2 linked regions of the Dehalococcoides mccartyi 195 genome follow. Each later gene encodes a partner of the first gene's protein in a complex. Links are inferred from orthologs where the notes say so. Each region holds a gene or a part of one and is shown on either strand. Other genes may lie near its edges.

Region 1 (4,375 bases):
ATATCTTTAAGCGTTTCCGCCTCAGCCGTAAAGTACGGCCCGCCGGCCACCACTTTTCTGCCAAGGGCATGGCAGCGGTCTATACATTCGTGGGCGGATTTTTGCTGGACGGCCATGGCGCTTATAAAAACATAATCTGCCGCCAGTATATCTTTATCCGCCAGGTTTTCAATGTTAAGGTCTACCAGCTTTTTCTGCCAGTTCTCCGGCAGCATGGCGGCCAGAGTCAAAAGACCCAAAGGCGGAAAAGAGGCTTTTTTAGAGATAAATTTCAAGGCATGCTTGAAACTCCAGAAGGTGTCCGGGTAGCGGGGATAAAGGAGTAAAATTTTCATTTGAATCTCCTGGGGGAGGATATTTGAATATTTTGAATAATATCATAAATACTCTTCATTTTAAACTCCGCCTAGCCCAGCCGCCAAACAACCTCTTCCAGCACTTCTTTCCAGCTATCACCCAGCTTTTTATACTGGACAGACACCTGATTACGCCCTACCAGCACCCCTGCCCTCAGCGGCTCAAGCAAGGTTTTGTTTATTATCAGCCCGCCCAGCATCCGCACCACTATCTGGCTGCCTTCGGTCACTATGGTATCCACGTGGGCTTTTTTGGCCAGCAAACGCAGGCGGAGGGAGTAAAGCAGGTTTTCAAGCTCCGGCGGTATTTGTCCAAACCGGTCTGCCAGCTCTTTTTCCTTTTCCAACACTCCCGCCAGATTGGTAATGGCGGATAACTGCTGGTAAATAGATAAACGCAAATCCAAATCCTGAATATAATATTCGGGTATAAAGGCATCTAAAGGTAAATCCAGCTTGGGGGCGGGCATATTCTGGATACGTATTTCCTCTTTGGAAAGCCCGCTGCCCTTGGCCTTCAGCCCGGCCACAGCCTCTGACAGCATCTGGGTATACAGATTGAAACCGACCGAATTTATATATCCGGACTGTTTTACCCCCAGCAAAGTGCCCGCACCCCGTATTTCCAAATCTTTCATGGCAATACCGTAGCCTGCCCCAAGCTCGGCTGCCTCATAAATAGTTTTCAGGCGTTTTTCGGCATCAGATGTCAGGCGTTTATCTTTTTCATACAGGAAATAGGCATAAGCCAGCTGGGAACTGCGTCCCACCCGCCCCCGCAGCTGGTAAAGCTGGGTAAGCCCGAAGCGGTCTGCCCGGTTTATGATAAGGGTATTGGCATTAGGTACATCCACCCCGGACTCTATAATGGTGGTGCATACCAGCACATCCAGCTCGTGCCGCACAAAATCAGCCATGACAGCGGCCAGTTTTTCTTCGGCCATCTGCCCGTGGGCAATGCCGATACGGGCTTCGGGGACAAGCTGCTGAATACGCTCTGCCAGCAGATTTATACCCATCACCCGGTTATTTACAAAAAATACCTGCCCGTTCCTTTCCATCTCCCGCAGTATGGCCTCACGTATCAGCCTCTCATCAAAAGCGGCTACCACGGTTTTGATGGGCAGGCGTTCACCGGGCGGGGTTTCTATAATACTCATATCCCGCACCCCCACCAAAGACATGTGCAAAGTGCGGGGGATAGGAGTAGCGCTGAGGGTAAGCACATCTACCTGAGCCCGCAGCTTCTTAAAAAACTCCTTGTGGGCTACCCCGAAACGCTGTTCTTCGTCTATTATGACCAGCCCCAAATCTTTAAACGTTATATCAGCCTGAATCAGGCGGTGAGTACCTATGCAGATATCCACCTCACCCCTTTCCAGATTTTCAACCGTGGTTTTCTGTTCAGACGGGCTGCAAAAACGGCTAAGCACCTCTATTTTGACAGGGAAAGTAGCCAGACGCTCACGGAAAGTGGTGTAATGCTGCTGGGCAAGCACGGTAGTAGGTACTAATACTGCCACCTGCTTGCCGTCCATAACCGCCTTGAAGGCTGCCCGTATGGCTACTTCGGTTTTACCATAACCCACGTCCCCCAGTATAAGCCTGTCCATAGGGCGGGGGTTTTCCATATCTGCCTTGATATCATACAGGGCTTTCAGCTGGTCAGGCGTTTCCAGATACGGGAAAGATGCCTCCATTTCCTGCTGCCAGACGGTATCCGTGGAAAACGGGTATCCGCTGGCCATTTTACGTTTGGCATAAATATCAAGGAGTTCACGGGCGGTTTCCTCCGCAGATTCGCTGGCCTTTTCTTTAGCCCTTTGCCATTCCTGAGTACCCAAACGGTGCAAAGACGGCGGCTCATCCCCGCTGCCTATAAAACGGTTTACCCTGTCCATCTGGTCTGTGGGGACGTAGAGTTTGTCACCGCCGGCATAATTGAGTATCAGGTACTCTTTATCCATGCCGTCACGGTTCAAGTGGCTGACCCCGCTGAACAAGGCCACCCCGTGGTCTATATGAACCACAAATTCACCCGGTTTTATATCCAGCACCACTCCCTTGCGGGCAGACGGGCGTTTGGAAGGCAGACGCCGCTCTTTTACAAAGCCGAACAGTTCGGCATCAGTGAGTATGTGAACATTGCCGCTGAGATTCCAGCCGCCGCCCAGTATTCCCTGAACCAGGCTAAGGCTGGAGGGGGGAGGGGGGTTCAAAATATCTGTTTGGACAGATGCTGAAATACCATGCTCTTTTAGAAGCTCTGCCAGACGGGCAGCCTGATGGCTGATGATAACTACCCGGCCTGTATGCCCTTTCAACTCCCCCAGTTTTTCATACAAAGCGGATAAACGCCCCACGTAGTTATCCTGAGAGGCAAAATCCAGCTTTAAGGCCTCACTTTCCCGCCCGAAAGAGGCCATAATAAGACGTTTTTTGGTTTTCAGCTTGGCGGATATCTCTTCCCAGCTGAAATAGGGGCGGGGATAAACCGAAGGCAGCTCACCCTGTGACAAACGGTCAGAGCGCAGCTCTTCGGCTTCTTTATCCAGATGGGAGGCCGCCTGCTCTATGGAGGCTGGTTCATCCAGCACCACCAGCGCATCTGCCGGCAGGTAATCAAATATACTTGAGGTGTTAAACAGGGGGGCAAAAAAATCAGGGTATTCGGGCTTAAGCCCTTCCTTAAGGCGGGCTATATCTGCGGACAAAGTGCGGCTGAATTCGGGATTAAGGTTATCAGTAAGCAAAGCCTCCAGCCTGGCGTTAAGTTCCTTAACGGGCAGCTGCCCCAGATGAAACAGCTCACTTGCCGGGCTTATGGTAAGTTCATTCAGGCTTTTGCCCGAACGCTGGCTTTGGGGGTCAAAAACACGCAGGCTTTCCAGCGTATTGCCGAAAAACTCCAGCCGTACCGGGTTATCTTCGGTATAGGGGAAAATATCCAGTATGCCGCCCCGGCGGGAATATGTACCCGGTATTTCCACAATATTTTCCTGGCGGTAGCCCAGCTGCTGAAAACGGCGTATCAGATCCTGGGGTTCGGTTTCCAAACCAGTCCAGACCTGCAAAAATGACTGCTTGAATATTTCCGGTGATACATAACGCTGAAGAAGAGCCGGCACGGCACTGACTATTATCTGGGCGTCTTGGCTGCGGATAAACCCGCCCAAAATACCTGCCAGACGCATCTTTTCCAGTGAGGTATTGCGGTCAGAAACAGCCCGCTGGTACGGCAGCAAACTTGGGTCAGGCAAAAACCCCGGCTCTTCCCCGGTATAAGCAGCTATCTGCACCAGCAATTCCCTGGCCCGCTCCGGCTGTGAGGTAATAATAAGCATGGGGCATTTGAGTTTACGGTATACAGCTGCCAGACTGAAACCCCGCCCCGCATCCAAAACAGAAATATCAGCCTCACCTTTGTCCAGAGCTTCAAACAAGCTGTTAAATGACGGGCTTTGGTCTATAAGGGGCAGCAAACCGCTAAGATTCAATATCTTCTCCAAACACATTTAGGGGCTTGCCGTAAAAGGCAGCCCCATTTGAAAATTGTATCATCGGGAAGAGCCTTCCCTCAAGTCTGGCGGCAACTTATACGGGGGAATTCTTGTTCTGGCTTAACTTGCTTGCTATAATGACTTATTTATGAACGGAAATTGTTACAAACGGATTGTAATAAAGCTGGGGACAAGCCTGCTGACCGGAGGCACAGGCAAGCTTGACCATGAGCGCATGGCGGATTTATGCCGCCAGATAGCTGACCTGACCCGTTTGGGTACGGAGGTAATTATTGTTTCCTCCGGGGCGATTGCCGCCGGACGGGCTAAAATGGGTCTCCGGCATATCCCGAAAGATGTGCCTTTCAAGCAGGTGCTGGCGGCTATAGGCCAGAGCCAGCTTATGAATTATTATGACCAGCTGTTCAGCCCCCACGGGCTGACTGTTGCCCAGGGTCTGCTGACCAAGAGTGATTTGTCTGACCGTTCCGGTTACTTAAACGCCAGAAATACCCTGCT
Region 2 (3,701 bases), 670 kb from region 1 along the record:
CCGCCGGTATTTCTTTCAATACTGAAATTGTGTCTGGACAGGTATTCGCACAGCCATTCCACTGCTTTGTATTCCTGATAACCCAGCTCAGGGTTGGCATGCAGCTTAAGAGACAGTTCTTCCAAACTGCCCTTTTCAGTGTCAATCATTTTAATAACAGCACTTTTGATATTGGCAAGATTGTTATCTGACATTGACCTGATTATATCCCAAACCCACCTTAAATACCATTTGCCGTTCTGCTGTAATGGCTTAAAGACTATTTTTTTACGCTTGGATAGGCAGGTTTTTGATTTTAAACTGATACACCGCCAATAGGGGTTTGGTCTTGGCTTGTTAAGCATTATGGTGTAAAATATTAGAACACATGTTTTGATTTGTCCGGACTAATATAAATGAACAGGAGACCAAGCCTGTGGCTCAGGAATATATAAAGATAAAAGGTGCCCGCGAACACAACCTCAAAAATATAGATGTCCAGATTCCCCGTGACAAGCTGGTGGTTGTGACCGGGCTTTCGGGGTCAGGCAAGAGTTCACTGGCTTTTGATACCGTTTATGCCGAAGGGCAGCGCCGTTATATGGAGTCTCTTTCATCATACGCCCGCCAGTTTCTGGGCAGGATGGAAAAACCGGACGTAGACCATATAGAGGGGCTTTCACCGGCTATAGCCATTGACCAGAAGGGCGTCAGCCACAACCCCCGTTCCACCGTGGGGACAGTGACTGAAATATATGATTATTTGCGTTTGCTGTTTGCCCGCACTGGTCACCCTCACTGCCCTGAGTGCGGCAAGGAGATTTCCGCCCAGAGCGTGGAACAGATAACAGATGCCGTTCAAACTCTTGCGGAGGGTACAAAAATACTTATTCTGGGGCCGCTGGTGCGGGGGCGCAAGGGCGAGTATGCCCAGATGTTTAAAGACCTGCGTAAGTCAGGTTATGCCAGAGTGAGGGTAGACGGGCAGATTAGGGATTTGTCCGAAGAAATAGAGCTGGATAAAAATAAAAAACATGATATAGAAGCCGTAGTAGACCGGCTGGTGGTCGGTCAGGCAGGTGTGCAGGGGCGGATTGCAGATTCGGTTGAAACTGCCCTGAAACTGGGCGGCGGGTTGGTAATAATATCCGTGGTAGACGGGCAGGACATGCTCTTTTCAGAGAAATTTTCCTGTGCGGACTGCGGGGTGAGTCTGGGGGAGATAGAACCCCGGACTTTCAGCTTTAATACCCCCCACGGTGCCTGTCCCACCTGTATGGGGCTTGGTGCCAAGATGGAGCTTGACCCTGATTTGATTATACCGGACAAAAGTTTGTCTCTGGCTGACGGGGCGATCAGCCCATATCAAACCCAAAACTGGTATTTCGGGCAGCTTGAAGATTTAGCCCGCCGGGCGGGTTTTTCGGTTAATAAACCTGTCTCTACTTTTACGCCAGCCCAGATGCAGGTGCTGCTTTATGGTGAGGGCGGTGATATCCATAAATACCGCAACCGTTACGGGCGGGTACGGGAATATACCAGCGGCTTTGAGGGAGTAATCCCCCGCCTGGACAGACTTTACCGTGACAGCGAATCTCAGGGGGTAAGGGAAAGCATTGAAAAATACATGCTGGCCAGCCCGTGTCAGGCCTGCGGCGGTAAAAGGCTTCGCAAGGAAGCCTTGTCAGTAAAAATAGGCGAGCTTAATATTGCTGATGTTGCGGCCATGTCTGTAGATGAGCAGCTTAAATGGGCAAATGAACTGGCTGGCAAACATACCATATTTAACAAACGCGAACAGCTTATTGCCGCCCAGATACTCAAGGAGATACGTTCACGTTTGGGCTTTTTAAACAATGTGGGTTTGGAATACCTGACTATAGACCGTATTGCCGGGACGCTTTCCGGCGGTGAAGCCCAGCGGATACGCCTGGCATCCCAGATAGGCTCAGGGCTGATGGGGGTGCTTTACGTTTGTGATGAACCTACTATAGGCTTGCACCCCGCAGATGATACCCGTTTGGTGGAAACCCTGCAAAAGCTGCGTGATTTGGGCAATACCATACTGGTGGTGGAGCATGATGAATCCGTGATGCGGGCAGCGGACTATATTATAGATATGGGGCCGGGGGCAGGTGAACATGGCGGTCGGGTAGTGGCTACCGGTAATATCACTGAAATAATGCAAAATCCGGCTTCGCTAACCGGGCAGTATTTATCCGGTGCCAGAGTAATACCCGTACCCGAAAAGCGGCGTAATGGTAACGGGCAGGAAATAATAATACAGGGTGCCAGACAGAATAACCTTAAAAATATAGACGTACATATTCCGCTGGGCAAGCTGGTCTGTGTCAGCGGCGTATCCGGCAGCGGCAAATCCACACTGGTTACCGATATACTTTTTAAACATCTGGCCCAGGTGTTTTACGGGGCAAAAGACCGGGCGGGTGGCTCAGACGCTATAACCGGTACTGAACATATTGATAAAATAATAGAGATAAATCAGTCACCCATCGGGCGGACACCCCGTTCAAATCCGGCCACCTATACCGGGGCATTCACCCATATAAGGGAACTGTTTGCCTCTGTACCTGAAGCCAAAGTAAAAGGCTACGGGCCGGGGCGGTTTTCATTTAATATAAAAGGCGGCCGCTGTGAGACCTGCGGCGGTGAGGGTTCTATCCAGATAGAAATGCAGTTCCTGCCGGATGTGACCGTACCTTGTGAGGTCTGTCACGGGGCGCGTTATAACCGCGAAGTGCTGGAGATAAAATTTAAAGACAAGACCATTGCTGATGTGCTGGATATGACGGTAGACAGGGCACTGGAATTTTTTGAAAATTTCCCCAAAATCAGCTCCAAGCTCCAAACATTGCAGGACGTGGGTTTGGGATATATCCGCATCGGCCAGCCGGCACCCACCTTATCCGGGGGCGAGGCCCAGCGCATCAAACTGGCAACCGAGCTTTCCAAGCGGGCTACCGGGCGGACTTTATACATACTGGACGAACCCACCACCGGGCTTTCTTTTGAAGATGTGGCGGCGCTCTTACGGGTGCTTCAGCGGCTAGTGGACAGCGGCAATACGGTGGTTGTGATTGAACACCAGCTGGACGTTATTAAAAATGCAGACTGGATTATAGACCTGGGGCCGGGTGCGGGCGTAAAAGGCGGGCAGATTGTGGCTGAGGGCGTGCCTGAAGATGTAGCCTTAAATAAAGCTTCGCTTACCGGCAAATACTTGCGGCGGGTTTTGCCGAAACTTAAACCGGCTTAATAAATTACGGTCTGCTGTCAGGCGCAGTGGCAAATTTGTGAAGACTAATCAGCGGAGAGATAAATATGGACAGGCAGCTTGCTTTAGCTGAAGTAGAAAAACGGATAGAAAATAAAAATCTGGTCAAACATATGCTGGCGGTTGAGGCCGTCATGAAAAGTTTGGCTGCATATTTCGGTGAAAACGAAGATGAATGGGCTTTGGCCGGGCTTATACATGATATAGACCTGGGTGAAGTAAAAGACGATATGTCGCTTCACAGCAAACGCGGTGCCGAAATTGCCGCCGGTTTGGGTGCCAGTGAAGATGTCTGCCGGGCAATTCTGGTGCATAATTCGGCTCATGGCATCCTTCCTGAAAGCCGTATGGAAAAAGCTTTGTTCTGCTCTGACCCTATAACCGGCCTTATTACAGCCGCTGCGTTAGTCAGGCCGGATAAAAAGCT

Evidence for each region.
Region 2: the proteins of mfd (region 1) and uvrA are in contact, whole or in part, in a crystal structure (PDB 4DFC), measured with the Escherichia coli proteins. The link is inferred for Dehalococcoides mccartyi 195 from one-to-one orthologs.

Annotation. Positions count from the first base shown.
Region 1 is NC_002936.3:1,166,189-1,170,563, forward strand. What follows is about bases 207-4,266. They hold mfd (transcription-repair coupling factor), read right to left. Parts: upstream 3,872-4,266; coding sequence 407-3,871; downstream 207-406. Other genes in these bases: DET_RS06575 (B12-binding domain-containing radical SAM protein), read right to left, coding at 207-335; proB (glutamate 5-kinase), read left to right, coding at 4,005-4,266. Also shown: more of DET_RS06575, read right to left, coding at 1-206; more of proB, read left to right, coding at 4,267-4,375. UniProt on the Escherichia coli protein: Couples transcription and DNA repair by recognizing RNA polymerase (RNAP) stalled at DNA lesions. Mediates ATP-dependent release of RNAP and its truncated transcript from the DNA, and recruitment of nucleotide excision repair machinery to the damaged site.
Region 2 is NC_002936.3:499,174-502,874, forward strand. Bases 71-3,456 are described here. They hold uvrA (excinuclease ABC subunit UvrA), read left to right. Parts: upstream 71-415; coding sequence 416-3,256; downstream 3,257-3,456. Other genes in these bases: DET_RS02915 (M20 family metallopeptidase), read right to left, coding at 71-194; DET_RS02925 (HD domain-containing protein), read left to right, coding at 3,322-3,456. Also shown: more of DET_RS02915, read right to left, coding at 1-70; more of DET_RS02925, read left to right, coding at 3,457-3,701. UniProt on the Escherichia coli protein: The UvrABC repair system catalyzes the recognition and processing of DNA lesions. UvrA is an ATPase and a DNA-binding protein. A damage recognition complex composed of 2 UvrA and 2 UvrB subunits scans DNA for abnormalities.